3 regions of the Lentzea sp. NPDC036955 genome follow, and region 2 is predicted to be linked to each of the others. Evidence: riboswitches for the same ligand, from Rfam matches in the RefSeq annotation. Region 2 holds a riboswitch; each other region holds the start of a gene.
What was found. Region 2 has a riboswitch for glycine ahead of gcvT (glycine cleavage system aminomethyltransferase GcvT). Riboswitches for the same ligand answer to the same signal wherever they lie in the genome.
Positions count from the first base shown of each region.

Region 1: another riboswitch for glycine. It lies ahead of gcvP (aminomethyl-transferring glycine dehydrogenase); the one in region 2 lies ahead of gcvT (glycine cleavage system aminomethyltransferase GcvT).
Region 3: another riboswitch for glycine. It lies ahead of gcvH (glycine cleavage system protein GcvH); the one in region 2 lies ahead of gcvT (glycine cleavage system aminomethyltransferase GcvT).

Region 1 is NZ_JBVJRC010000008.1:87,608-96,955, reverse strand. It holds gene gcvP (aminomethyl-transferring glycine dehydrogenase) at 1-2,250, opposite strand, end outside; glycine riboswitch at 2,401-2,496, opposite strand; gene ACZ7CF_RS27215 (MerR family transcriptional regulator) at 2,595-3,161, opposite strand; gene ACZ7CF_RS27210 (bifunctional nuclease family protein) at 3,468-3,941, opposite strand; gene garA (glycogen accumulation regulator GarA) at 4,366-4,824, opposite strand; gene gcvH (glycine cleavage system protein GcvH) at 4,938-5,321, opposite strand; gene ACZ7CF_RS27195 (CDP-alcohol phosphatidyltransferase family protein) at 5,364-5,945, opposite strand; gene ACZ7CF_RS27190 (hypothetical protein) at 6,067-6,270, opposite strand; gene ACZ7CF_RS27185 (ANTAR domain-containing protein) at 6,524-7,192, shown strand; gene ACZ7CF_RS27180 (STAS domain-containing protein) at 7,340-7,690, shown strand; gene ACZ7CF_RS27175 (ATP-binding protein) at 7,771-8,454, opposite strand; gene ACZ7CF_RS27170 (ATP-binding protein) at 8,601-9,011, shown strand; gene ACZ7CF_RS27165 (SigB/SigF/SigG family RNA polymerase sigma factor) at 9,149-9,348, shown strand, end outside.
Region 2 is NZ_JBVJRC010000007.1:107,269-116,616, forward strand. It holds gene ACZ7CF_RS24225 (DUF1295 domain-containing protein) at 1-531, opposite strand, end outside; gene ACZ7CF_RS24230 (class I SAM-dependent methyltransferase) at 528-1,721, opposite strand; gene ACZ7CF_RS24235 (COG4315 family predicted lipoprotein) at 2,017-2,571, shown strand; gene glyA (serine hydroxymethyltransferase) at 2,832-4,097, opposite strand; gene gcvT (glycine cleavage system aminomethyltransferase GcvT) at 4,111-5,205, opposite strand; glycine riboswitch at 5,305-5,392, opposite strand; glycine riboswitch at 5,394-5,484, opposite strand; gene ACZ7CF_RS24250 (DUF3817 domain-containing protein) at 5,530-5,832, opposite strand; gene ACZ7CF_RS24255 (hypothetical protein) at 5,847-6,203, opposite strand; gene ACZ7CF_RS24260 (helix-turn-helix transcriptional regulator) at 6,360-6,851, opposite strand; gene ACZ7CF_RS24265 (hypothetical protein) at 7,016-7,195, opposite strand; gene ACZ7CF_RS24270 (CaiB/BaiF CoA transferase family protein) at 7,532-8,656, opposite strand; gene ACZ7CF_RS24275 (acyl-CoA dehydrogenase family protein) at 8,653-9,348, opposite strand, start outside.
Region 3 is NZ_JBVJRC010000005.1:465,750-475,097, forward strand. It holds gene ACZ7CF_RS19520 (TetR/AcrR family transcriptional regulator C-terminal domain-containing protein) at 1-70, shown strand, start outside; gene ald (alanine dehydrogenase) at 150-1,262, opposite strand; glycine riboswitch at 1,484-1,576, shown strand; gene gcvH (glycine cleavage system protein GcvH) at 1,638-2,018, shown strand; gene ACZ7CF_RS19535 (L-serine ammonia-lyase) at 2,050-3,414, shown strand; gene ACZ7CF_RS19540 (winged helix-turn-helix transcriptional regulator) at 3,421-3,777, opposite strand; gene ACZ7CF_RS19545 (TROVE domain-containing protein) at 3,867-5,450, opposite strand; gene ACZ7CF_RS19550 (TVP38/TMEM64 family protein) at 5,779-6,426, opposite strand; gene ACZ7CF_RS19555 (ABC1 kinase family protein) at 6,571-8,451, opposite strand; gene ACZ7CF_RS19560 (SSI family serine proteinase inhibitor) at 8,540-8,923, opposite strand; gene ACZ7CF_RS19565 (SGNH/GDSL hydrolase family protein) at 9,011-9,348, opposite strand, start outside.

The sequences.
Region 1 (9,348 bases), on a different contig from region 2:
CGTCTCGGGGCCCGCGGTGGGCTGCAGCGGGTGGTTCGGCAGGAACGGGGCGAGGTGGGACTTCACGCCGATCGGGCCGACGCCGGGGCCGCCGCCGCCGTGCGGGATGCAGAACGTCTTGTGCAGGTTCAGGTGCGAGACGTCCGAGCCGAACTTGCCGTAGCGGGCCAGGCCGATCAGCGCGTTGAGGTTCGCGCCGTCGACGTACACCTGGCCGCCCGCGTCGTGGACCAGGCCGCAGACCTCGCGGACGGTGTCCTCGTACACGCCGTGGGTCGACGGGTAGGTGATCATGATCGCGGCCAGGTCGTCGGCGTGCTCGGCGACCGTGGTGCGCAGGTGGCCCATGTCGATGTTGCCCTTGTCGTCGCACTTCACGACGACGACGCGCATGCCGGCCATGACGGCGGACGCGGCGTTCGTGCCGTGCGCGGACGACGGGATCAGGCAGACGTCACGGGCGGAGTTGCCGTTGGCGCGGTGGTAGGCGCGGATCGCCAGCAGGCCGGCGAACTCGCCCTGCGAGCCGGCGTTCGGCTGCAGCGACACGGCGTCGTAGCCGGTGACCTCGGCCAGCCACGCCTCCAGGTCCGACACGATCGTCAGCAGGCCCTTCGCGTCCTCGACCGGCGCGAACGGGTGCAGCGTCGAGAACTCGGGCCAGGTGATGGACTCCATCTCCGCGGTCGCGTTCAGCTTCATCGTGCAGGAGCCGAGCGGGATCATGCTGCGGTCCAGCGCGACGTCCTTGTCGGACAGTGCGCGCAGGTAGCGCAGCAGCGCGGTCTCGGAGCGGTGCGCGTGGAACACCGGGTGGGTCAGGTAGTCCGAGGTGCGGCGCAGGTCCGACGGGATGCCGTCGGCGGTGTCGGTGTCGATCGCGTCCACATCGGACCCGGTCACGCCGAACGCCTCCCACACGGCGACGACGTGCGCACGCGTGGTCTTCTCGTCGCAAGCGACCGCCACGACGTCGGCGTCCACGAGGCGCAGGTTGATGCCGAGCTCGCGGGCCTTCGCGACGACCTCGGCGGCACGGCCCTCGACGCGCACCTGCACGGTGTCGAAGAACTCGCCGTGCACGACGTCGAGACCGGCCTCGCACAGGCCCGTCGCGAGGACGGTGGCCAGGCGGTGCACGCGGGTCGCGATGGCGCGCAGGCCCTCGGGGCCGTGGTAGACCGCGTACATCGACGCGATCACGGCGAGCAGCACCTGCGCGGTGCAGATGTTCGAGGTCGCCTTCTCACGGCGGATGTGCTGCTCGCGGGTCTGCAGCGCCAGGCGGTAGGCCAGCGAGCCGTCGACGTCGACGGAGACGCCGACGAGGCGGCCGGGCAGCTGGCGCTCCAGGCCGGAGCGGACGGCCATGTAGCCGGCGTGCGGGCCGCCGAAGCCGATCGGCACGCCGAAGCGCTGGGTGGTGCCGACGACGACGTCCGCGCCGATCTCACCGGGCGGGCGCAGCAGCGTCAGCGCCAGCAGGTCGGCGACGACGACGGCCTGCGCGCCGGCGGCGTGGATCTCCTCCACCAGCGCGGCCTGGTCGCGGACCACACCGGACGCACCGGGGTAGGACAGCAGCACGCCGAAGAAGTCACCGCCCAGGCCCAGGCCCTCGATGCCCTGCGACAGGTCGGCGACGACGACCTCGATGCCCAGCGGCTCGGCGCGGGTCTCGATCACGGCCAGCGTCTGCGGCAGCGTGTCGGCGTCCACGACGAACTTGTTCGACTTCGCCCTGCCCGCGCGGCGCACCAGGGTCATGGCCTCGGCGGCGGCGGTCGACTCGTCCAGCATGGACGCGTTGGCCATCGGCAGGCCGGTCAGGTCGCCGACCATCGTCTGGAAGTTCAGCAGCGCCTCCAGGCGGCCCTGCGAGATCTCCGGCTGGTACGGCGTGTACGCGGTGTACCAGGCGGGCGACTCCAGGACGTTGCGCAGGATCACGCCCGGCGTCACGGTGTCGTAGTAGCCCAGGCCGATCATCTGGGTCATCGGCCGGTTCTGGGAGGCGAGCGCGCGCAGCTCGGCCAGCGCCTCGGTCTCCGTGGCGGGCGCCGGCAGGTCCAGCACCAGGTCGCGCTCGTGGATGGACGAGGGCACCGCGTGCTGCGCCAGCTCCTCCAGCGATCCGACACCGATCACGTCGAGGATGCGGGCGAGCTCGGCGGGGCGCGGGCCGACGTGCCGGTCCGCGAACGGGGTGCCGTGCTCGAGAGCGGCGAGCGGAATGCGGTCCTGCGTCATCTAACGCCTCCGGGGGGCTGCGGGCACACGTGTCCTGGTGCCCTCCCCGCTCTGTCCGTACCCGGCATCGGGCGCCTGAGAGGTTCACCCGCCACGAGAGCGGGCTTTCACCGTCGGCGGGATCTCGAGAGATCCGCTTTCCAGAGGCGTCTCGCTCACGCGGTCCTGGGTGCCTGAGAGGTTCCCGGGGAGGAACTTGCTCCTTCGGCGCCGGGTGCAGCACCCGGTCTCTCCCGCCTGAGTTCAGCGACTACCCGTGAAGAGTACCCGCAGGCAGGCCCGCCAGTCCCCACCGACGCGACCTACGTCTCAGCGACGGAACCGGCTGAGCCGGCGACAGCGGGTCAGCCGGTGGCGCGCTCCCGGCGGCGGCGGGTCAGCTCGTCCTCGGTCATCGGCGCGATCTCCACGCCGTCCGCACGTTCGGCCGGGAACTCGTGGATGGTCCCGCTGATCTCCCGCATCGCACCGCTCACCGCGATGCCGAACACGCCCTGCCCGCCCTGGAGCAGGTCGACGACCTCCTCGGGGGAGGTGCACTCGTAGACGGTCGTGCCGTCGGAGAAGAGCGTGATCCGCGCCAGGTCCTGCACGCCGCGGCGGCGCAGGTGGTCGACGGCGACCCTGATGTTCTGCAGCGAGACCCCGGTGTCCAGCAGCCGCTTCACGACCTTCAGGACGAGGATGTCCTTGAAGGAGTAGAGCCGCTGGCTGCCGGAGCCGTGCGCCATCCGCACCGTCGGCGCGACCAGGCCGGTCCTGGCCCAGTAGTCGAGCTGCCTGTAGGTGATCCCGGCGATCTGGCACGCCGCGGGTCCCCGGTAGCCGACGAGTTCGTCCGGCAGCGAGGAGTCCGGGAACAGCTCACCCTGCTGCCCGGATTCGGCCCGCAAGGGCGCTTCCTCGACCACGCCTGCCTCCCCTCGCCAACGGCCACGAAAGTCGGGGCCGTCAAGCCGCCTGGTCCACTCGCGCAGACCGGCGACGTCCACTCGAGTTCGACGGTAAGACCGCTCCGAGGGCAGGTCAACGCGACGCGCGGGGAGTGTTGGCCCCCAACCTGAGGCGGGGGTCCGCACCGTCACCCGAACTAGGACGTTCAGGTGACGTTTAGTGATTGTTTAGCGGCCATGATGTGCGGAAAGTAGTCCGATCGAGGGACACCCCACCGATCGGCGCCGGGTCCGAACAAGACGGTCAGCGACAGTCGGGGGAACTCAGGTGTCGGCGCCCCGGAAGTCCTCGGGGGACACGGAGTCGAGGAACTCGCGGAACTTCTCGACCTCGTCCTCCTGCTCGTCCGGGATGATCAGACCGGCCTCCGCCAGCACGGACTCCTCCGCGTGGATCGGCACGCCGACGCGCAGTGCGAGGGCCACCGAGTCGGACGGGCGGGCGGACACGCGCACGTCGCCGTCGAACACGAGCTCGGCGAAGAACGTGCCCTCCTGCAGGTCGGTGATCCGCACCTGTTCGAGGTTGCGGCCCAGCGCCCCGATGACGTCCTTGAGCAGGTCGTGGGTGAGCGGGCGGGCCGGTCGCACGCCCTGCTGCTCCAGCGCGATCGCGGTGGCCTCGACCGAGCCGATCCAGATCGGCAGGTACCGCTCACCCTCGGTTTCGCGCAGCAGGAGGATCGGCTGGTTCTGGGGCAGCTCCACCCGGACGCCCACGACACGCATCTCGCTCATCGGGTCTCGCCTCCCTCTGACTCGTTGGGGAGTACCCGGAACGTCTCCGAGCATCCCCCGGCACACGCGTTCGACGCTACCCGCCAAGCGGGCCGTGTGCTCAATCGTTGCGGGCAGAACGTGATCAAGACGATGGCCGCTCGAACCCGCTCTTCCCCGCACCGGGTACAACGAGCGGAAGAGGCCGGCCGATTCCCGGAAAGCACGGCGAACCGGCAGGAGTTCCGCGCAAAGGCGGTCAGCGCACGAGTGCGTTCGGGCTCGACGCAGGAAAACTCCCGCGGAGCGCGGCGAACTGCTCAATGGCGCAAAACAGTGGAGAAGACGGCAACAGCACTGCACGGTGGAACTCGGGGCGGAGCTGCGTGAGCACCGCCCCGACGCTCGTCATCCCGCAGACCCGGGACCGGCAGGCCCCGGACCGTCAGGCTCCCGCGGAGCCGGGACCGGTCAGGAAGACCAGGCGGAACTTGCCGATCTGGACCTCGTCGCCGTTCGCGAGGACGGCCTGGTCGACCGGCTCGCGGTTGACGTAGGTGCCGTTGAGGCTGCCCACGTCGATCACGACGAACTCGCCGCCCTCCCGGCGGAACTCTGCGTGGCGGCGCGAGACCGTCACGTCGTCGAGGAAGATGTCGCTGTCGGGGTGGCGCCCCGCGCTCGTCGTGTCGCGGTCCAGCAGGAACCGCGAACCGGCGTTCGGGCCGCGCTTCACCACGAGCAGCGCGGAACCGGCGGGAAGGGCGTCGACACCGGCAACGGCCGGCTCCTGTGCGGGCGCCTCGGCGCCGCCTTCCATCTCCTGGAGGAAGTCCGCCCGGAAGACGGAGGTCCGCTCCGGGGACTGCTCCGGCGGAACGCCTGGGCCGTCGTTCGTGCTCACCTGAGCTCTCCTCCTGCTGCTGGGTCCGTCGTTTCCGGTAAAACCTATCGCGTTCGAGTCGCCCCCCGAGGAGCGCCTCCCCTTCCGGCCGAAGATCCGGCGAAAGATCGACGTCACTCCTTCTCCACCAACGCCTTGTACCCGTCGGCGTCCAAGAGCCCCTCGACCGCCTCGGGGTCGTTCAGGCGGAGCTCGACCATCCAGCCCTCGCCGTACGGGTCGGAGTTGATGGACTCCGGCGACTGCACCAGGGCGTCGTTGATCGCGACGACCTCACCGTCGAGCGGCGAGTAGAGGTCCGACACGCTCTTGGTGGACTCGACCTCGCCGAACGTGTCGCCGGCCGAGACGGTGTGGCCGACCTCGGGCAGCTGGACGAAGACCACGTCACCGAGTTGTTCCTGGGCGTAGTCGGTGATGCCGACGCGCACGGTGTTCTCACCTGTTGTGGCGACCCACTCGTGTTCCTCGGTGTAACGAAGCTCCTCGGGAATCAACTGACTGCGCTCCTCGTGCTGAACCTGTATGGGGTGATCTTTTCACGCGGCCTTTCCGGGAGTGACCCGCAGGGCCGAGAAGAACTGGTAGACGTACAAAAGCGCCGACCACAGGTACAGCGCTGCACCCCACGCGGTGAACGCGTAGGCGAACGGGAGTGCGAGCTGCGCCCACGCCGAGTCGCCCTGCGCGAGCAGCAGCAGGGGGAACGCGTACAGCAGGTTGAAGGTCGCGGCCTTGCCCAGGTAGGTGACCTCGAACGGGCCCCAGCCGCGCTGCCGCAGGACCAGCAGGCAGATGCCGACGACGACCTCGCGCCCGACCAGCACGAGTGCGATCCACAGCGGCACGATGTCCCTGACCACGAACGCCAGCAGCGTGCAGAACACGTAGAGGCGGTCGGCGGCCGGGTCGAGCAGCGCGCCCAGCCGGCTCATCTGGTTCAGCCAGCGGGCGAGCTTGCCGTCCAGCCAGTCGGACAGGCCCGCGAAGACGAGGACGAGCAGCGCCCAGCCGTCGGCGCGGGGTCCGAGCAACAGGTACAGGAAGAGCGGAACACCGGCCAGCCGCAACACGCTGAGCAGGTTCGGAATCGTCAGCAGGCGATCAGCCGGGTCACGCACACCCGCACTCTAAACGAGTGGCCGCGCACGGGCTGCCGGATGGCGTCACGGCACGCGGTGCGGGTGGTCGCAGGAGCTGCGCGGCCGGTCGGGGGACGGGGCCCGGTGGGGTGGGGGGAGCTCAGGCCGTCCGGGTGAACGTCCAGCCGCGGCGCTGCATCTCGGCACCGGTGAGCGAGCACGGGCGACCGCGGTCGTCGCGGCCCACCCAGCGGGCGCGGAAACCCTCGAGCACGTACGCGTGACCCCGGCTCCACACCACGCTGCACGGCGCGGTGGGCAGCTGCTCGGCCGGCTGCGGCTCGGTCTCCATGGCGGTTCTCATCTCAGTCCCTCCGTGACATCAGGGATGTCGGCCACCGGGGCTCCGGCGTTATCCCTGTGAACGAATTCTGGCTGACTGTGGTTCAGAACACGTGTCCGTTCCGGGTCCGGAGCGTTAACTGGATCAAATGCCGCGCCGAGCTGTTCGGGGCCGAAGCGCGGCGGATGGCCACGTCGTTGCTCGCGCAACCGTTCGTCGTGCGCCGATGACCACCCATCTCGTCAGTCCGATCGGCGCGGCCTAACGTGTCCGCGTGGACCAGGTGAAATTCGGGCCGGAGCTCCTCTCCCGGTTGCTCGACCACCTCGGCGCGCAGCTCGACGGCTGCCGCGGGGTGGGCCTGTCGGTGTGGCCCGACGGGGCGGTGCTGCGGGCGGTCGGCGTGGCGCAGGAACTGGACCGGGCGCAGGTGGAGGCCGGGGAGGGACCACTCGTCGACGCCTCCCGCGACGAGCGGCAGGTGACCGCCGAGCTCGGCGGTCACCACGTGGTGGCGGTGCCGGGGAGCTGGGGTGACAGCGGACCGATAGTGCTGACGGTTTACCTGGACCACCCGGCTGGCATCGAGGACCTGAAGGTGGTCGAGGAGATCGAGCCGCTGCTCGCGACGGCGGCCGCGGTGGTGCAGTTCTGCGCCGGCGAGGTCCTGCGGGCCGACCAGATGGTGCGGATGGTGCAGCACCGGCGCTACATCGAGCAGGCCAAGGGGCTGCTGGTGGGTGCGCGGGGATGCCGGCCGGGCGAGGCGTTCGAGCTGCTCGTGCGGGCCAGCCAGCACGCGAACGTGAAGCTCCGCGACGTCGCGGCGGCCCTGGTGCTCGTGGTCGGCGGGGACCTGGAGGACACTGGTGAGGACGTCACGGTGCCGCCGCGGACCGCCTATGACACCGCTCGCGAACTTTGGGCGGAGTTGCAGGTTTGAGTCTTCGGCGACCGGGGTACGGAAGCGGCGACCTGTCCTGTCGAGCGACCTCTCCCGTACGGTGATGTCGCAGCGGTTGAGCCAGCAGCCGCGTGGTGGGGACCGCTGCTGTGGCGGCTCCCCGTGGTCCGAGTAGGGAGAAGATCGGTGACTGTGCAGGACCCGCAGACCATTGAGCTGTCGGCCCGGCAGCCGTCCGACGGCGTCACGGTGCTCGCCGTGTCCGGCGAGGTGGACATGGTGTCCGCGCCGACGCTGCGCGACGCCCTCGTGAACGGCCTCACCGACGGTGGCACCTTCGTGGTGGACATGACCGGCGTGACGTTCCTGGGTTCCGCCGGACTCGCCGTGCTCGTCGAGGCGGCGCGGCTGGCCCCCCAGCGCAACGCGACCCTGAAGGTCGTGGCGACCAAGCGCGCGGTGACGCGTCCGCTGGAGGCCACCGGGCTGGGCGAGGTGCTCGCCGTGCACGACTCGGTGGACGCCGCCCTGAGCTGAGACCACCTGACCTGGGACGAACCCGGCCCGGGACGACTACGACGACTGCGCGTGCCGGCCTGAGCCGAGACCCATCGGGCTCAGGGGGCTTGCGGGGCTTCCGGCACCACGGTGAGCCGGTTGCCCGCCGCGGCCAGCGCCGACGCGACCTCGGCCAGTGCGTGCGCGATGCCTTCGCGCCGCGGGCCGAGACCGCTCAGGTCGACGGTCAGCGGCACGGTGCCGCCGCGCGCGGCGGTGACCAGCCTCCGCCGCAACGACGGTCCCGCCTCGGCGGGCGCGTCACCGCGGACCACCGCCACCACGCCCGAGGAGGTCTCGTAGGCATGCACGTGGCAGTCGGGTGCGGTGTCGTACGTCGCGGGCACGGGCGACCGGGTTCTGCGCAGCCGCACGGTGGTGCCGTTCGGCGAGCGGTGGATCTCGACGTCGTCCACGCTCTCCCGCATGAGCAGGAGTCCCCTGCCGCGCGTGGTGAGCGCGGGTGGTGGCACGCGCCACCGGCCGTGGTCGATGACGTCCACCACGGTCGTGCCGTCGCTCTCGATGCGGGCGCGCACCTCGACCGTGCCGTGCTCGGAACCGGGGTAGGCGTGCTCGACGGAGTTGTTGACCGCTTCGCTCACCGCGAGGACGAGGTCGTCGGCCTCGTCGTCGGTGAACCCGCCGCCTCGCAACCAGTCACGCAGCCGGTGCCGAACGGGCCCGACCTCGTGTGCGTCCGCGGGGAAGCGGAGGGCCAGGAAGTCCTCTCGCACCAGCACGACTCTCCTCCCCTTGAGCTCCTGCCTCCAGCAGGTGATTTCCCTGGGCACGGGGTCAGTACACGTGTGAAATGAGATCGGTTCGGGTAAGGCAGTGACATGCCGGCCCAGAGAGCCTTCAGAGCAGAACGGACTACGAGGTGGGTGTGACGCAATTGTCAGGGGTCGAACTGCGGATGGCAGTGGACCCGACGCAGCTCTCCATCGCGCGCGCGGTAGCCGCGGACATCGCGATGCGGCAGGACTTCGACCTCGACGCGATCGAGGACCTCAAGCTCGCGGTCGACGAGACGTGCTCCACGTTGATCACGCTCGCCGCCGACGACGCGGTCCTGAGCTGCCACTTCGCGGTCGACGCCGCGGGTGCGGTCCGGGTGAGCGCGAAGGTGTCGGCCAAGGCGGCAGCGGGCCCGGACGAGGGCAGCTTCGGCTGGCGCGTGCTGACCGCGCTGGTGGACTCGGTGGAGACTTCCGTGAAGGACGACGCCGCCGAGACCGAGGGGTTCGTGGTCCACATCGACCTCGTGAAGTCCTCGGCAGGGGCGGTGGATGAGTGACCGGCTCCGAAGAGGCGACCGCCACGGCCTCGGAGACCGCTGAGAACGCGCAGGGCACGGCGGCCACGACCGAGCCGGCCGAGGTCGCCGAGTCCTCGACCGGGTCGACGAGCGGCAAGGGTGGCGACTACGACCACCTGGCGCCGTTGTTCGCCGAGCTCGCCGCGACGCCCGCCGGCCCGAAGCGCGACACGTTGCGGGACCGGCTCGTCACCGAGCACCTCCCGGTCGCCCAGCACATCGCGCGCCGGTTCGGCCACCGCGGTGAGCCGCACGAGGACCTCGTGCAGGTGGCGACGGTCGGCCTGATCAACGCGGTCGACCGGTTCGACCCCGA
Region 2 (9,348 bases):
GGTGTAGCGCCACAACCCGCGGTCCATGACGGCGCCCTCGTTCGCCGGGTCCGCCCGGAACCGCGAGAGCTGCCAGTCACCGACTGACTCAACTGTGAAGCCGACCACCCACAAGGTCGTTCCGACCCAATCTAACACTCCCCACGGCGCGTCAAGGTGCTGTGCGACCTGCACCGGCAGCGACACGATCCACATCAGAACGGCCTGCAACAGGTACACCCGGTACATCCGCAGCCGCGGATTTCCCTTGGCGCGCTTGAGGATGTCCCGATAGCGCGGGTCCTCGTCCCTGGTCCGGTTGCGCAGGAGGATGTGCACGCCGAGCCGGACGCCCCAGATCACCGTGAGCGCCGTGACCAGCACGTTCCGCACCGGTTCGCCGTCCGCGAACAGGAACGTCACCACCGCGATGACCGCGAAGCCAGGTCCCCAGGCGGAGTCGACCAGGTCGTAGCGCTTGCGCCGGTCCGCGTAGCCGAACAACGCGGTGAGCAGCACCAGCACCACGAGGAAGCTGACCGGGTAGCTCACCGGGCCACCAGCTCACGGCGCACGCGCGGCATGCCGCTGCGGCCGTTCTCGCTCGTGCGCACAGCGAGGACCTGGTCCACGCCCATCCGTCCCTCCTCGAACGTCAGCGCGCCGCCGGCGAGGTAGAGCCGCCACACGCGCGCCTGACCCTCGCCGACGAGCGCGACGACCTCGTCCCACCTCTCTTCGAGCGTCCGCGCCCACGCGCGGACGGTCCAGACGTAGTGCTCGCGCAACGCGTGCACGTCCCGGATCTCCAGCCCGGCCGCCTCCAGGAACCCGGTCGTCTGGCTGACCGGTCGCATGTGCATGTCCGGTGCCACGTACGACTCGATGAACGCACCACCGCCCGGCGCGTTCCGGCCGCGCGACATCTGCTGCAGCAGCAGCCGCCCCTCTGGCTTGAGCAGCCGGTGCAGCGTCGCGGCGTACTCGGGGTAGTTCCGCTCGCCGACGTGCTCGCCCATCTCGATCGTGGAGATCGCGTCGAACGGTTCGCCGCGCACCTCGCGGTAGTCCTGCAGCCGCACCTCGACCCGGCCCTCCAGCCCTTCGGCCGCGATGCGCGAGAGGACGTGCTCGCGCTGCTGAGCGGAGATCGTGACCCCGGTGGCGTGCACGCCGTAGTGCTTCGCCGCGTGGATGATCATCGAGCCCCACCCGCAGCCGACGTCGAGCAGCCGCATGCCGGGCTGCAGGCCGAGCTTGCGGCACACCAGGTCGAGCTTGTTGTGCTGCGCCTGCTCCAGTTCCTCGTCCTCGGCGGTGAAGTACGCGCACGAGTAGGCCATGCTCGGATCGAGCACGAGCCGGTAGAAGGCGTTGCTCAGGTCGTAGTGGTGCGAGATCGCGTCCCGGTCCCGCTTCTTGCTGTGCAGCGCGCCTTTGAGCCGTGCCTCCTCCTTCGGCGCGTCCGGGTTGCGCCCGACCACCTTGAGGTCCAGCGCGAGCCGCACCACCTCGGTGAGCTTCGGCCTGCGCGTGACGCCGCGCCGCACCAGCCCCCAGACCTGGGAGAGCCCGGCCGCGAGGTCGCCTTCCACGTCGAGCTCGCCGCTCACGTACGCCCGCGCGAGCCCGAGCTCGTTCGGGCTCCACACGAGCCGGCGCAGCGCGTCGCGGGAGCGGAGCACGAGCACGGTCCCGTCCTGTGGGCCGGCCACGCTCCCGTCCCACGCCCGAATCCCGATCGGAAGCGGCGCACCCAGCACCCGTTCCGCCACTCCTGCCAGCTGACCAGCGACGACCACCCTGCACCTCCTGCGAAACCGGCTCCGCCTGACGTTCGGGACGGCAAGAGGTTCGGTTCGTTTCTGAACCGAGACGCAACCACGCCCGTATGGCCCGGTAGAGCGAACGACGGACAAGGAGGACATGAGTGTGATCCGACGTAACCGCATTGCCATCGGGCTCGCCGCGGGACTGGCAGTTGTGCTGGGTCTTGGTGTCTGGAGCGCCACGGGAAGTGGCACGAACTCGAAGCCGGTGGCACAGACCGAAACCGACCTGGGCGTCCTCGGTGACTACGGCGACGTGGGTCAGCCCCCGGTGCTCCAGGAACCCGCTCAGGCGCCCGAGACCCCGGTTCAGCAGCAGGCACCGGAGACCCCGGCCGCGCAGCAGCCCCCCGCAGCCGCACCGGTCAGCTCGCTGAAGCTGGTCGGCAAGCCGGTCGACAAGATGGGCCTGGTCGTCCAGGACGGCGACGGCCGCACGATGTACCGCTTCGACAAGGACACCCCGAAGCCGGAAGGCAAGTCGAACTGCAACGGCCAGTGCGCCATCACGTGGCCGCCGCTGCTGTCGGACACGATCCCGCAGGTCGAGGGCATCGACTCGAAGCTCGTCTCGCTGATCACCCGCGCTGACGGCAAGAAGCAGGTCGCGATCGACGGCTGGGCGCTCTACGCCTACTCGCAGGACCCGAAGCCGGGCGCCTGGAAGGGCCAGGGCGTCGGCAACACCTGGTTCGTGATCCAGCCCGACGGCAAGCGCAACGTCGAATGCCTTCCCCCCGGCGTGACGGTGCCCGCGGCCTAGTCCCCTTGCAACGACCATCCCGTTAGGACGGTCCACCTGACACACACGACACCCTGACACGCGAAACCCCGGCCCTGGGGAAGGGGCCGGGGTTCCCGTCGTTCCGCTCTCACCCGATCGAGTGGTCTTTCACGTCACGCGGGGGCCCCGCGTTCCCCACAGGGAAACGCGGGGCCCCCGCGTGACGTTCGAACAGGCGGAGAAGGGGCGGCGCCGGAGGTCCGGTGCCGCCCCTTCGTTGCCACAGGGTCAGAGCAGGGTCAGAGCGTGGAGTACAGCGGGTGCTTCGCGGCCAGCACCTCGACGCGGGCGCGCAGCTCGTCGATCGTGGCGCCCGGCTTGAGGGCCTCGGCGATCACGTCGGCGACCTCGGTGAAGTCCCCCTCGCCGAAGCCGCGGGTGGCCAGTGCCGGGGTGCCGATGCGCAGACCCGAGGTGACCATCGGCGGGCGCGGGTCGTTGGGGACCGCGTTGCGGTTGACCGTGATGCCGATCCGGTGCAGCACGTCCTCGGCCTGCTTGCCGTCCAGCTCGGAGTTGACCAGGTCGACCAGGACCAGGTGCACGTCCGTGCCGCCGGTCAGCACCTTCACGCCGGCCTGCGCGACGTCGGGCTGCGAGAGGCGGTCGGCGAGGATGCGGGCGCCGTCGAGGGTGCGGCGCTGGCGGTCGGCGAACTCCTCCGACGCGGCGTGCTTGAACGCCACGGCCTTGGCGGCGATCACGTGCTCCAGCGGACCGCCCTGCTGGCCGGGGAACACCGCCGAGTTGATCTTCTTGGCGATGTCGGCGTCGTTCGACAGGATCACGCCGCCGCGCGGACCGCCGAGGGTCTTGTGCGTCGTCGTGGTCGTGACGTGGGCGTGCGGGACGGGCGAGGGGTGCAGGCCCGCGGCCACGAGGCCCGCGAAGTGCGCCATGTCGACCATCAGGTAGGCCTCGACCGAGTCCGCGATGCGGCGGAACTCGGCGAAGTCCAGCTGGCGCGGGTAGGCGGACCAGCCGGCGACGATCAGCTTCGGGCGGTGCTCGGTGGCGAGGCGCTCGACCTCGGCCATGTCGACGCGGCCGTCACCGTCGGAGACGTGGTACGGCACGACGTTGTAGAGCTTGCCGGAGAAGTTGATGCGCATGCCGTGGGTCAGGTGACCGCCGTGCGCGAGGTCCAGGCCGAGGATCGTGTCGCCGGGCTGCAGCAGCGCGAACATCGCGGCGGCGTTGGCCTGGGCGCCGGAGTGCGGCTGGACGTTGGCGAAACCGGCGCCGAAGAGCGACTTGATGCGCTCGATGGCGAGGCGCTCGACGACGTCGACGTGCTCGCAGCCACCGTAGTAGCGGCGGCCGGGGTAGCCCTCCGCGTACTTGTTGGTCAGCACCGAACCCTGGGCCTGCAGCACCGAGACCGGCGTGAAGTTCTCCGAGGCGATCATCTCGAGGGTGCCCTGCTGGCGCGCCAGCTCGGCCGCAACGGCCTGCGCGACCTCGGGGTCGTACTCCGCGAGGGAGGCGTTGAACTGGTCGGACATCTGGAGGATCTCCCTACTTGGCGCGCTTGTAGAACGGAAGTGCGACGACCTCGACCGGCTGCTTCTTGCCGCGGACGTCCACCAGCAGAGGGGTGCCGGGCGCGGAGCTCGCCCGGTTCACGTAGGCCATCGCCACCGAGTAGCCCAGGGTCGGCGACAGCGCGCCCGAGGTCACCTCGCCGACGACCTCGTCGCCGTTCAGCACGGCGTAACCGTGGCGGGGCGCGCGGCGCTCGGGGGTCTTCAGACCGACCAGCACGGAGTCCACATCGGACTCGGACACCTCGGTCAGCGCCTCGCGGCCGACGAAGTCGCCCGGCTTGTCGAGCTTCACGACCCGGCCGAGACCCGCGTGGTACGGGGTGAGCGAGGTGGTCAGCTCGTTGCCGTACAACGGCATTCCGGCTTCCAGGCGCAACGTGTCGCGGCAGCCGAGACCGCACGGCTTGAGCTCGTGCGGCTGCCCGGCCTCCAGCAGCGCCGTCCACACTGCGGCGGCGTCGTCGGGCGCGACGAACAGCTCGAAGCCCTCCTCGCCGGTGTAGCCGGTGCGCGCGAGCAGCGCGTCCACCCCGGCCACCTTCGAGGGGTAGGAGGCGTAGTACTTCACCGTCGACAGGTCGGTGTCGGTCAGTCCGGCGAGGACCTCCACCGACTTCGGGCCCTGGATCGCGATCAACGCGTAGTCCGTGGACCTGTCCGTGACGGCGGTGTCGAACCCGGCGGCCCGCTCGACGAGCGCCTCGGCGACCACGGCGGCGTTCGAGGCGTTGGCGACGACCATGAACTCCTCGTCGCCCAGCCGGTAGACGATCAGGTCGTCGACCACGCCGCCGTCGGCCTGGGTGATCATCGTGTAGCGGGCCTTGCCGACCGCGAGCGCGGAGATGTGGCCGACCAGCGCGTAGTCGAGCGCGGCACCGGCCTGCGGCCCGGTCAGCACGATCTCACCCATGTGCGTGAGGTCGAACAGGCCAGCGGTGGTGCGCACGGCGTGGTGCTCGGCCAGCTCGCTGGAGTAGCGCAGCGGCATCTTCCAGCCCGCGAAGTCGGTGAACATCGCGCCGAGCGACTCGTGCTCAGCGTTCAGTGGCGTGAGGCGGGACATCAGAACGCTCCTCCAGGGTGCGCCGAAGAGCCGGGCCAGGCCGGCTGAGGCAACAGAAGAATGACACGGTCCACCGGAGACTCCTCACCAGAGCGAGCCTCCCCCTCTGTCATGAGCCTGAGAGCTTCGTCGCCGGAGCGACTTGCACCGTGGGCGAGGCTCCTGATGAGCCTGCTTTCCAGAGTTGCCTTCGTCGTGCGGTATCTGTGCCTGAGAGATTCCGGGGAGGAGTTGCTCCTTCGGCGCTCCCGCTGAAGGGAGCTCTCCCGCGCGACATCGACGGCCGTGTTCAGTTGGTTGCCCCAGACGCTAGCAGGCCGAACGTCACAGCGGCACGCCCTGAGCAGTCTTCTCCACCACCTTGCGCTCCGCCCAGAACGACAGGAACGGGATCGTCCCCGCGACCAGCACGAGCGCGGTGCCCTTGATGGACCAGCGCAGCTTCAGCGCCAGGTCGACCGAAAGCACCAGGTAGATGGCGTAGAGGAACCCGTGGATCGGGCCGACGACCTTCATCGCCTGGTCCATGCCGGCGGCGTACTTCAGCACCATCGCCACGACCAGCAGCAGCAGGAAGACACCGACCACGTAAGCCATGACCCGGAACCGGGTCAACGCACCCTTCATCTGCCCGCCTTCGCTCAACGACCGTCCCGCGCGTTGAGGTCCGCGAGCATGCGGTTGTAGGCCGCGAGCTCCGCGTCTTCTTCGTCGTCGAAGTGCTCGACAGGCGCGGGTTTGACGGCGTCAACGGTAGTCACCGGTGCGACGGGGGGTGCAACCGGCTCCGGTGCGGAGAGAGCCTCGTCACGGCGCTGGCGCGCGAGACGGCGGAACCGCCACACCATGAAGAGGGGGAAGAGGCCGAAGAGCGGCCACTGGAGCACGTACCCGAGGTTTTGGAACGTGCCGCTCGCGGACTCGAAGCGCTGCCACTGCCACCACGCGAGCCCGCAGCAGAGGACCAGCGCCGCCAGACAGGCGAGCGCGATCAGCACACGCTGGGGAGTAAGGAGGCCGCGCACGACCTCCACACTACTGGGGTGAGGCCTCCTGTCAGGAGGCCACCCGTGAGGGGTAGCGCGCCACGGGAGCGCGCGTGCCCGTTTGCGAGTGAACTTCGGGGCTGCCGATGCCTCGACAGCCCGCTTCTCCTACGCCACGCCGTCCCGGCGCTGCCTCTGCAGACGAGCAACGCACCAGGCCGCGGCCGAACCGCGGCGGAGGTGCTGGAGAACCGTCATCGGTCCCAGGCGCCTTCCGAGGTCGGCAGGCGTGAGGCCGGCGGCGCGGTAGTCGAGCGCGCGCTGGTCCAGCGGGCTGATGCCCGCGTCCCACCACTGCTCGGCCTCGGCGACGTCGCCCACCAGCTGCCAGTAGCTCGCCGCGGCGGCGAGCAGTGCCTCGGGTGCCTCCGGCGCCCGCTTGCGCATCGCGGCCACGTAGGCCGGATCCGCCGAGTCGACCTTGACCAAGCCACGCGGCCCACTCCTGCCTCCCCGCTGCACGGGGATGCCGGGCGCCGAGGGGGGAGCCTCCGCGAGCCACGCGTTCTTGATCCGGTTCACCTCCTGCATCTCTGCGTCGTCAGACCGTTCAGCCGCCCACTGCTGCAACAGCTCGTGGACCCCGGAGTCCTCGACCATCCATGCCTCCTCGTCGGTCGGGGATCGGCCATTGCAGCGGAAGGTATTCGGTAGGTCTGACAATCGCCAGACCCTGAATCGCCAGAACACCCGTTACCAGTGCGTGATTGGCCTCATTCCACCCGTCCGGCTCAACGCGGAGGGCCGAGGATCACCGAGGGTCACTAGGCGACGGGGGTGGCCGTCCCGAAGAGGCTCCTGACGAAGGTGATGATCGACTCCGCACCCTCGCGCAGCCAGCCGAGGGCCGTCTGGACCCCCGACGCGGACTCTTCCGGCTGGGTGATCAGGAGGAACAGCACCAGCGCGACGCCCGCCAGCACCAGCACCTTCTTGAGGTTCACAGGTCCCTCTCCGTCCATGTCGCTCACAGGTGGGCGGCGAACCGCCCGTGTCACCCGACATGCTCCCTCATTCACCCGTGCGATGAACAACCACCACGCCAGGCGGGGCGGCGGATCCACCGCCACCGCACGTCTGCACCGGGCCTGTTGTCACCCGAATGGCGGCTAAAGCCGCCGGTTTCCAGCGCCGATGTCCTGGGCACGAGGTGAGCGCGAGGACCCTCGAATCCCACAGCTTGGACAAGACACAGGTGCACCGGGCCTCACCCGGATGCCGAATGCCCGGCATCACGCTCCGTCACGGCGTGGTGTCGTCATTAATGCGCCTCCGACCGTTCACGCAATTGCTCCAGCCCGCCGCAGTTCCGCAATTCGGTCTTCCGCCACACCCATGTTCGCGAGCACTTCCGCGGTGTTCGCCCCGACCGGCACCGGAGGGGTCGGAACCGCCGCCGGGGTCCGGTCGAACCGGGGCGCCGGCGCCGGGTGCCGCACACCGGCGACGTCCACGAAGGTGGCGCGCTCCGCGGTGAACGGGTGCTCCGCCGCCTCGGCCGGGGTCAGCACCGGCGCCAGGCAGGCGTCCGTGTCCCGCGCGAGGTCGGCCCACTCGTCCCTGGTGCGGGTCCTGACCGCCGCCGCGATGTGTTCGCGCAGCTCAGGCCACCGGGCCGGGTCGTTGCGCGACGGTGCGTCCGCCAGCCCCAGCACGCGCACCAGGTCGGCGTAGAACTTCTCCTCCAGCGCGCCGATGGCCACGTACCTGCCGTCCGCGGCCTCGTAGACGTCGTAGAACGGCACCCCGCCGTCGAGCATGTTCTCGCCGCGGCCACCGGACCACATGCCCGCGTTGCGCATGCCGTGCAGGAACGTGGTGAGCAGCGCGGCACCGTCGACCATGGCCGCGTCCACGACCTGGCCGCGCCCGGACCGCTCCCTCTCGTACAGCGCGGCGAGCACGCCGAGGGCCAGCAGCAGCCCTCCCCCGCCGAAGTCACCCAGGAGGTTGATGGGGAACGACGGCGGCCCGCCGGCCCGGCCGAGCGGTTCCAGCGCGCCCGCGACGGCGATGTAGTTGATGTCGTGCCCGGCCCGGTCGGCCAGCGGCCCGTCCTGGCCCCACCCGGTCATGCGCCCGTAGATGAGGCGCGGGTTGCGGGCCAGGCACTGCGCGGGCCCGATGCCGAGCCGTTCGGTGACGCCCGGCCGGAAGCCCTCGACCAGCACGTCCGAGCGTTCGACCAGGGTCAGCACCAGCTCGGCGCCCTCGGGCGTGCGGGTGTCGACCGCGATCGAGCGCCGGTTGCGGCCGAGGAAGTCACCGGGGACCGCCGGGTGGGCGCCCGGTTTGTGCACCTGGACCACGTCCGCGCCGAGGTCGGCGAGCACCATGCAGCCGAACGGCGCGGGCGCGAGGCCCGCGAGCTCGACGACCTTCAGCCCCGCGAGCGGCCCGCTCACAGCGACCTCGCGATGATTTCCTTCATGATCTCGTTCGTGCCGCCGTAGATCCGCTGCACGCGGGCGTCGGTCCAGGCGCGGGAGATCGGGTACTCGTTCATGTAGCCGTAGCCGCCGAAGAGCTGCAGGCACTCGTCGACGACGCGGCTCAGCCGGTCGCTCGCCCAGTACTTCGCCATCGCGGCGGTCGGCACGTCGAGCTCGCCCCTGAGGTGCTTCTCGACGCACTCGTCGATGAACGCCCTGGTCACGGCCGCCTCGGTGGCGCACTCGGCGAGCTTGAAGCGGGTGTTCTGGAACTTGATCAGCTCCTTGCCGAACGCCGTGCGCTCCTTCACGTACTTCAGCGTCACGTCGACGGCGGCCTCGATGCCCGCGATCGAGGCGACGCCGATGATGAGGCGTTCCTGCGGCAGCTGCTGCATGAGCTGGACGAAGCCCATGCCCTCCTGGCCGCCCAGCAGGTTCTCCGCGGGCACCCGGACGTCGTCGAAGAACAGCTCGGCGGTGTCCTGGCCCTTCATGCCGACCTTGTCGAGCACGCGGCCGCGCCGGATGTCGTGCTCGACCACGAGCAGCGAGATGCCCTGCGCGCCCTGGCCGGGGTCGGTCTTCGCGACGACGACCACGAGGTCGGCGTGCACGCCGTTGGTGATGAAGGTCTTGGAGCCGTTGATGACGTACTCGTCGCC
Region 3 (9,348 bases), on a different contig from region 2:
GGGGCAGTTCGAGTTCGGGCTGGACTGCGTGATCGACGGGGTCAAGGCGCGGGTGGCCGCGCTGCGGTGACCGCGAGGAGGCGCGCCCGTGAAAGGCGAAACCCCCGCAGCGTGCTCCGCGTGCGGGGGCTCCTCCATCCGACTGGCTCTCAGACCACGGACTCCAGCGGCGTGTGCACCAGGCCGGTCGCCTCGGCCACCGGGCCGTTGGTCAGCTGACCGGCGTGCGCGTTGAGGCCCAGGGCGAGCGAACGGTCGTCCTTCAGCGCCTTCTCCCAGCCCTTGCCGGCCAGCGCGACCGCGTAGGGCAGCGTCACGTTGGTGAGCGCGTAGGTGGAGGTGCGGGGGACGGCGCCGGGCATGTTGGCGACGCAGTAGAACACCGAGTTGTGGACCTCGTAGGTCGGCTCGGCGTGCGTGGTGGCGCGCGAGTCCTCGAAGCAGCCGCCCTGGTCGATGGCGATGTCGACGAGCACCGAACCCGGCTTCATCTCCGCGACCAGCGCGTTCGAGACGAGCTTCGGGGCCGCGGCACCCGGCACCAGGACGGCGCCGATGACCAGGTCGGCCTCGCGGACGGCCTGCTCGATCGCGAACGAGTTGGACGCGAGCGTGCGCAGGCGGCCCTGGAACTGGGCGTCGATCTGGCGCAGGCGGTCGACGTTGGTGTCGAGGATCTGCACGTCGGCGCCCATGCCGACGGCGATGGTGGCGGCGTTGACACCGGCCACACCGCCGCCGATCACGACAACGCGGGCAGGGGCGACACCGGGGACGCCGCCGGGCAGCACGCCGCGGCCACCGGAGGGCTTCATCAGGCTGAACGCGCCCACCTGCGGGGCGAGGCGGCCCGCGACCTCGGACATCGGGGCGAGCAGCGGCAGCGAGCGGTTCGGCAGCTGCACCGTCTCGTAGGCGATGGCCGTGGTGCCGGAGGCCAGCAGGGCCTCGGTCAGCGGCTTGTCGGCGGCGAGGTGCAGGTAGGTGAAGAGGGTCTGGCCGGAGCGCAGGCGGGGGTACTCCTCCGCGATCGGCTCCTTGACCTTGAGGACCAGGTCGCCCTCGGCCCAGACGTCGTCGGCGGTCGGGAGGACCTTCGCACCCGCGGCGAGGTACTCCTCGTCGGTGATCGCGGAGCCCAGACCGGCGCCCTGCTCGACGTACACGTCGTGGCCCCGGCTGGTCAGCTCGTGGGCCCCGGCCGGCGTGAGGGCGACGCGGTACTCGTGGTTCTTGATCTCGCGAGGAACGGCGATCCGCACGATGACTCCTCCGTTTCGGCTGGCTGCTATCTCACAATGTGGGGCAGCCGGGAGGTCATGTCACTGTGCGGGTTGCACTGTTCGGGACCAGGCCGGTTGTGCTGCTGGGACAAAGCGACCTGCGCCACGCCTGTACCGGTCCCGCGTTGACACCCGGTGGCGGGCCCACATAGCGTTCCCACCGGAACTGAATAACGGCCGCGGTGCCCCTGACGGGCACCAGAACCCGGGTGGGAGAGACCTCGACGAGCTGGTCGGGGCGCCGAAGGGGCAAGCTCCCGCACACTCTCAGGCAGCAAGACCACTCGGGGTAGGCAACTCTGCACGGCGGAGGGGGCGCACGTTTCCTGCCCGTCATCTGCCAGAGGAGTCGCCGTGGAGTTCCCCGAGAACCTGCTCTACACCGCCGAACACGAGTGGGTCGACTGGACGCCGGGCACCCAGGACCCGTTGACCTGCGGGATCACCGAGTACGCCGCGGACGCGCTGGGTGACATCGTCTTCGTCCAGCTCCCCGAGGTCGGGGCCGAGGTCGTCTCCAACCAGGTCTGCGGCGAGCTGGAGTCCACCAAGTCCGTCAGCGACCTGTTCTCCCCGGTCACCGGCGAGGTCCTCGAGGTCAACACCGCCGTCGTCGACGACCCGGCGATCATCAACACCGACCCGTACGGCGCCGGCTGGCTGTTCAAGGTGCGCGTGGACTCCGCGGAGGACCTGCTCACCGCGGCCAAGTACGCCGAGCTCACCTCGGACTGACCCGCTCGCACCCACCACGAAGGACTGATCAGTGGCGATCAGCGTTTTCGACCTGTTCTCCGTCGGCATCGGGCCGTCCAGCTCGCACACCGTCGGCCCGATGCGCGCCGCCGCCATGTTCGTCGAGAAGCTCGGCGCCCGCGCGTCCGAAGTGGACCGCGTGCACGTCGAGCTGTTCGGCTCGCTCGGCGCCACCGGGCACGGCCACGGCAGCCCCAAGGCCGTGTTCCTCGGCCTGGAGGGCAACCTCCCGGAGGAGGTGGACCCCGCGGCCGCCGCCCACCGCGTCGAGGAGATCGTCGCGAGTGGACGGCTGCGGCTCGGCGGCACGCACGAGATCGGCTTCGCGCACGACCGCGACCTCGTCATGCACCGCCGCAAGTCGCTCCCGTTGCACCCCAACGGCATGAGCTTCGAGGCGTTCCGCGGTGACGAGCCGGTCGAGCACGCCGTCTACTACTCGATCGGCGGCGGCTTCGTCGTCGACGAGAACGCGTCCGGCAGCGACCGCATCAAACCCGACTCGACCCCGCTGCCGCACCCGTTCCTGACCGGCGACGAGCTGCTCGCGCGCTGCCGAGAGACCGGCCTGTCGATCAGCGAGATCATGATGGCCAACGAGCTGTCGTGGCGCTCGGAGGAGGAGGTGCGGGCCGGGCTCCTGCACATCTGGCACGTGATGCAGGAGTGCGTCGAACGCGGCTGCACCGAGCAGGGCATCCTGCCCGGCGGTCTCAAGGTCCGCCGCCGCGCCGCCGAGATGCGCAAACGGCTGGAGGGCGAGCACTTCGTCACCGACCCGCTGCGCGTCATGGACTGGGTCACGCTCTTCGCGCTGGCCGTCAACGAGGAGAACGCGGCCGGCGGCCGGGTCGTCACCGCACCGACGAACGGCGCGGCCGGCATCGTGCCCGCGGTCCTGCACTACTACACCAGGTTCGTGCCCGGTGCGAACGACGACGGCGTGGTGAGGTTCCTGCTCACCGCAGGCGCCATCGGCGTGCTGTTCAAGGAGAACGCCTCGATCTCCGGCGCCGAGGTCGGCTGCCAGGGCGAGGTCGGCTCCGCGTGCTCGATGGCCGCCGGTGGTCTCGCCGAGGTCCTCGGCGGCACCCCGGAGCAGGTCGAGAACGCCGCCGAGATCGCCATGGAGCACAACCTCGGCCTCACGTGCGACCCGATCGGCGGCCTGGTGCAGATCCCGTGCATCGAACGCAACGCCGTCGCGTCCGTCAAGGCGATCACCGCGGTGCGCATGGCGTTGCGCGGCGACGGCTCGCACTTCGTGTCGCTGGACAAGGTCATCAAGACCATGCGGGACACCGGCAAGGACATGTCGGTGAAGTACAAGGAGACGGCGCGCGGCGGTCTCGCCGTCAACGTCATCGAGTGCTGAGGCCGGTCAGGGCCTGGCGTCGTACCGGCGCTGGGCCTCGATCACGTCCGGCATCCGCGACTCCAGCAGCACGATCAACGCCATCAGCTTCTCCGCCGTCTCGCGCCCGAGCGGCGTGAGGCTGTAGTCGACCCGCGGCGGGTTCGTCGGCTGCGCGTCGCGGTGCACGAGCCCGTCGCGCTCCAGCGCGTGCAACGTCTGGGACAGCATCTTCTCGCTGACGCCGTCGACCCGGCGGCGCAGCTCGTTGAACCGCAGCGACCCGTCGACCAGCGCGCTCAGCGTCAGGCTGCCCCACCGGCCGGTGACGTGCTCCAGCGTGGGACGTGACGGGCACGCCTTCGCGAACACGGTGAACTCCATGTCCGCGAGGGTACCCCATTGCACTTACGAAAAGTTAGTGCTCGCTCGGACGGCAGGCCCGCACACAGCGCGTGTGCGGGCCTGCCTGCTCAGAACGGCCAGTCGGCGTCGCGCCCCGCCTCGATCAGCGGAACCGCGCGGAACGTCGCGTCCGTCAGGCCGCCGAACTCGTGCCGGTTCCCCGTGCCCGACGCGAACGCCCCCTGCCGGTACCCGCCCAGGTTGAACCCGTAGACCGGCACGTGCCGCGGCACGACGTCGTCGACCCCGGCACCGCCCGGCCCGGCGACCGTCTGCATGTCCGAGATGATGAACACCCGGTCGTGCCCTCGGTACGAGCTCTTCAGCGCACCGATGACGTCGGTGCCGTGCCCGACCTCACCGACCCTGCCCAGGAACCGGTCGACCTCGCTGATGACCGACGCCCCTCGCCGCAGCTCGTGGCGGAACACGCCGGTCGCGAACCCGTGGACGTCGACCTGCTCGCCCTTGGCCCCGAGCGCCACGCCGAACACGGCCGCGGCCTTGGCCGGCGTGACCTTCGAACGCGCCGAGTAGCCCGTGCAGGTCATCGACCCCGAGGTGTCGATCAGCACGAGCGACCGGCCCGGCAGCGCCGGCAGGTTGCCCAGCGACGCCTGCAGCGCCCGGTCGAGCGCGTGGCCCCAGCGCAGGCTCGGCGCCGCCTCGTACGCCGAGAGGAAGCGGAACGGGAACTGCCGCGACCGCGCCACCTGGCCGGGGTCGGCCAGCCGGGCCGCGACCTGCGCCGCGACCTCGTCCGACACGCCCGCCTCGTCAAAATTCCTGAGGTTGCGGATCGCGGCCATGAAACCCATCGACGGTGCCAGTGCCTCCCACACCTGCGCCGTCATCGGACCCTGCAACCACCCGGCCACCGACTCCCACGTCATCCCGGCCCGCCGCAGCACGTCCGCCGCGTCCGGTCGCCCGAACAACGCCCGGCGCTGCTCGACCGGCCACGCCATCAGCTCCCGCCGTGCCGCGACGGTCCGCAGCGACTCGGGAACGGTGACGTCCGGGTCGCGGCGGCGGTCGAGCACGTACTGGAACAGGTCGCCCTGCCAGGCCGCGCTCGGCGACGGGTGCACGAGGTTCAGCACGTCGGCCACGCGGAAGCCGCGCGCCTCGCTGTCCCACTTGAGCACCGACCGCTCGTCGTAGAGCCGCCGCACCGCGTCCGCGATGCCGCGCTTGACGGGCTTCGGCACGGCCCGGCCGTGGACCGCGGTCCAGTAGGCCAGCAGCTCGCCCGGCTCGTCCGCGCGCTGCAGCACCGACGCCACGACCGCGCGGTTCGTCACGCCCGCGTCGGCACCGGCCTCGAGCCGCGCCTTCACGAACTCGGCGGCGCCGACCAGTGCCGCGGTCCGCATGTTCGCCTCGCCGCGCAGCCACGCCAGCATCCGCGCCGTCCACTCGGGATCCTGCAACGCCGCCGTGCGCACCAACTGCGCGTAGCGCTCGTCGCGGGTGCCGCCGCTCTCGTAGAACGTCTGCTCGCCGCCCATGTTCGACACGGCCAGCAGGAACAGCTCGCCCAGCGCGGTGCGCTCGTAGCCGGCGCCGCCCTCGTGGGTGCGGCCGGACCGCTTCGACCCGATGGGGCTCTTCCCGAACGGACGCGCCTTCAGGACGTTGAACTTCGACATGGCTCTTCCCCCTCGGGAGGCGAGACGGGGGAGCGCACAGCGGACAGGAATCCGGCTGACGGGATTCAAACCCGCGACCGCCCCATTTGCGGTGAAAGGTTTCGCACCGGGTGCACGTACAGACAACCACGCCACGCCACCGAATTGTTCTCAGGAACTCGGTGGCGTGGCAGAAGGGTGGCCCGAGGTCAAGGCGCAGAAGGTGACTGCCCACCGGGGTGGGCGAAGAGCCGGACTGGCCGGCCTTCAGGAGTCGAACCTGAGATACCGAAGTAACCCTCTGCTGCGCACCGGGCCTGACTACAGGAAACCACACCGCGCAAGCGGTTTACGGTGTTTTCACGAGACGCCGCAGGAGGTAGAACAACCCGGCGGTGGCCAGGAAACCGAATGCGCTGATCATGACGATCTGCTCGACGGTGTCCGCCCGTGACCCGGCAAAGACGTAGGCCGCGCAGATCGGGACGGTTCCCAGCAGGGTGGACGTCATGAAGGTTCCGAACGACACCCGCGACACCCCGGCCGACACGGACACCGTCTCCGCCATCATCGGGATTCCGCGTGCGACCCCGAAGAACCAGGGCCCGAACTGCCGTCCCCACCGCCGCATCTCCCGCAGCTCCTCGATGGTCACGACGCGCCGCACCAGCCACGGGCGTGCGAAGCGGCCCAGTGCGTAGCCCGCCGCGGAGGAGCCCAGGGAGCCCACGACCGCGAGCACCAGGCCGAACGGCAGGCCCAACGCGGTTCCGGCGAGGACGATGAGCGGAGTGGACGGCACGGGCAGGAGGACGTCGACGACGAGCAGGGCGAAGATCACGGCCGCGGCCCACACGGGGTCGATGCCGCGCACCCAGGTGACGACCCCCTCGAAGTCGATCAGGTTCAGCGCCTCGAACACGATCCAGCTCAGCAGCACGAAGCCGAGCACGACGAACGGTATCCACTTCCACCGCACGCCCGTCTCACAACTCATCGGGTGATGGTCGCCCACCGCGGTGCGCCGGACAATCCGCCAGTGGCGCGGGTTCAGCGACTGGAACCCGAACGTGTGTCGTCTCGACGCACCGGGTGCCGCTCCGGTGCTCAGCGCTCACGCCGTGGCTGGTGCACAAAGGACCTAGGCGCGGCGCGGGCGGAACACGGCCACGACGACGCGCAGGCCCAGCAGCACCGAGATGATCAGCAGGTTGTAGCCGAGCACCTGGTGCAGGCCCAGGTCCGGCACGACCTGCGGGCCGCCGTCGGCGCCGAGCAGCAGCACGGCCATCACGCCCGCGGTCGCGCCGAGGACGGTCAGCATCACCTGGTGCAGCAGGCCGGTCACGTAGGCGCGGTCGCGTTCGTCGGCGAACAGGCGCATCGACATGCTCAGGCGGCCCTGTTCCACGGCGCCGGTGATGCGGTCGACGCGCCGCGGCAGCCTGCGCAGCACGGGCAGGACGGCCTGCAGCTCCTCGGTGAGGGTGCGCTGGACCGACTCGGGGGTGAGGCGTTCGGAGATCTGCTCGGCGGCGAACGCGCGTGACTCCACGACGATGTCGAAACCTGGGGAGAGCACGCCGAGGGTGCCCTCCAGGGTCGCCAGGGCGCGGAACACGGCCGCGACCTCCGGCGGGATGCTCAGGCCGAAGCGGGACACGATCAGGAACAGGTCGCCGAACATCTCCACGTCCGGGCGCATGCCGGCGCCGAGGTGGCGGGCCATGAACTGGCCGAGCGAGCGTTCCAGGCGCTGTTCGTCGATGTCCTCGGGGCGGGAGGTCAGCTCCAGCACCGCGTCGGTGAGGCCGGCCGGGTCACCGCGGTCAATGGCGAGCAGCAGCCGTTGCAACGCCGAGCGCAGCGCCGAGTCGATGCGGCCGACCGAGCCGAAGTCGAGCAGGCCCAGGCGGCCGTCGGCGAGCAGCAGGACGTTGCCGGGGTGCGGGTCCGCGTGGAAGACGCCGTCGAGCACGACCTGGCGCAGCACGAACCGCAGCAACGTGCGCGCGAGGCCCTCGTCCGCCGCGGCACGGCGGACCGGCACGCCGTCGAGGCGGTCCATCACCAGCACGCGCTCGGTCGACAGGTGCACGTGCGGCAGGCCGACGGAGGCGTCCGCGACGGCGGAGACGGCCGCGATGTTGCGCGCCTCCACCCGGAAGTCCAGCTCCTCGCGCAACGCCGCCGCGAACCCGTTCGCGAGGTCCCGCACGCCCAGCGCCGCACCCCACCGCGTGCGCTGCAACGTCTCGGCCAGCCGGCCCACGATGTCCAGGTCGCCCTCGGCGACCGCCCGCACGTCCGGGCGCTGCACCTTCACCACGACCTCGGCACCGGTCCTCAGCACCGCCCGGTGCACCTGCGCGATGGACGCCGCCGCCAGCGGTTCGGGATCGACCGAGGTGAACGCGTCCACGCCCACCTCGGCGTCGAGCACCGCGCGCACCGACTCCCAGGACGCGGCGGACACCTCGTCCTGCAGCAGGCTGAGCTCGGCGACGAAGTCGGCGGGCAGCAGGTCGGAGCGGGTCGACAGCACCTGGCCGAGCTTCACGAACGTCACCCCGGCGTCCTGCAGCGCGAGCCGCAGCGACCGGGCGAGGCCGGTGGCGGTGCGTTCCCGGCCGCGCAGGTAGGGGCCGAGGCCGTGGCGGAACGCGATGGCGGTGATGCGCGAGTACCGGCGGGTGCGGGCGATCCGGCGGCGGAGCAGGCCCCACCACTCGGTGACCGGCGGGATCGAGCCGGTCGGCACCAGCACCTCGGCGAGCGCCAGCAGCCCGATCACGACGAGCAGCGACAGTCCGAGCTGGACGCTCACCAGCGCGGGCGAGGGCTCCGCGGTGGTGGTGCCGAAGAGGCCGGAGGCGATCGACATGGCCAGCAGGCACATGAGCGCGGTGCGGACCAGGCCGACGCGCAGGCCGAGGATGCGGCGCGCGGCCAGCGCCATTCCCAGCACCAGCAGCAGGAAGGTGGCCGGGAAGCCGACCGCGTAGACCAGGAAGTCCCCCATGGCCGCAGCCTAGGCGGAGCGAGCTGAACGCCACCGGTGCTCCAGCACGACGGCGGTGCGCTGGAACACCGGTGGCGCGGTCAGGGGGTCAGAAGTCGAAGACCTTGCCGGTGTGGGCGCGCACGGCGCACGGGTTCGAGTACACCTGCTGGAAGTCGATCCTCTTGCCGCGCCACTTGCCGCGCAGCATCGCCTTCGTCGGGTTCAGCTCCATCGTGCACATCGCGCCGGTGTCCTCCAGCCTGCGGAAGTCGCCGTCGACCGGCGTGAGCTGGTCGCACGCCTGCTGGGCGTGCTTGTGCAGCCCGCCGGCGGGGTCGCACTGCAGCTGCGTGGTGCTGAGGGCGCCCATCTCCGGCTGCACCGTCAGCACCAGGCCGGATGCGGGGAGGAAGGGCGCTGCCTGTGCGGTCGCGGGAACCAGGGGAACGGCGAGCGCGAGGCAGGCGAGCAGAAGTCGGGTCCTTGCCATGCCACCACCATGGCGTGGCGAGGACCCGGAACTCCATTCAACTCAGCGGTAACACCGGATCGTGTAAACCGCCCTCACGGCGTGCAACTAGACGCCCGCGAGCTCCGTCCCGGCGAGCGCGCCGGCGACCTGGTCACCGACCGCCGCCATGCCCTTGGCGTTCGGGTGAACGGGGAACGCGATGCTCGTCGGGATGATGCCCTCGACCCACTTGTCCCACGGAGCGGCGCACGTGTCGCGGCCCGCGCTGATGTCGTAGGGGTTCACGAACGTGGCACCGGCGGCCTGGGCCTGCGCGCCGAGCATGGCGTTGAGCTGCTGCTGCACGCCGTCGAGGTACGGCACGTCGCCGCGCGAGATCGGCACGACCGGCCAGCAGCCGCCGGAGGACGGCAGGATGCGCAGGTAGCCGACCACGACGACCT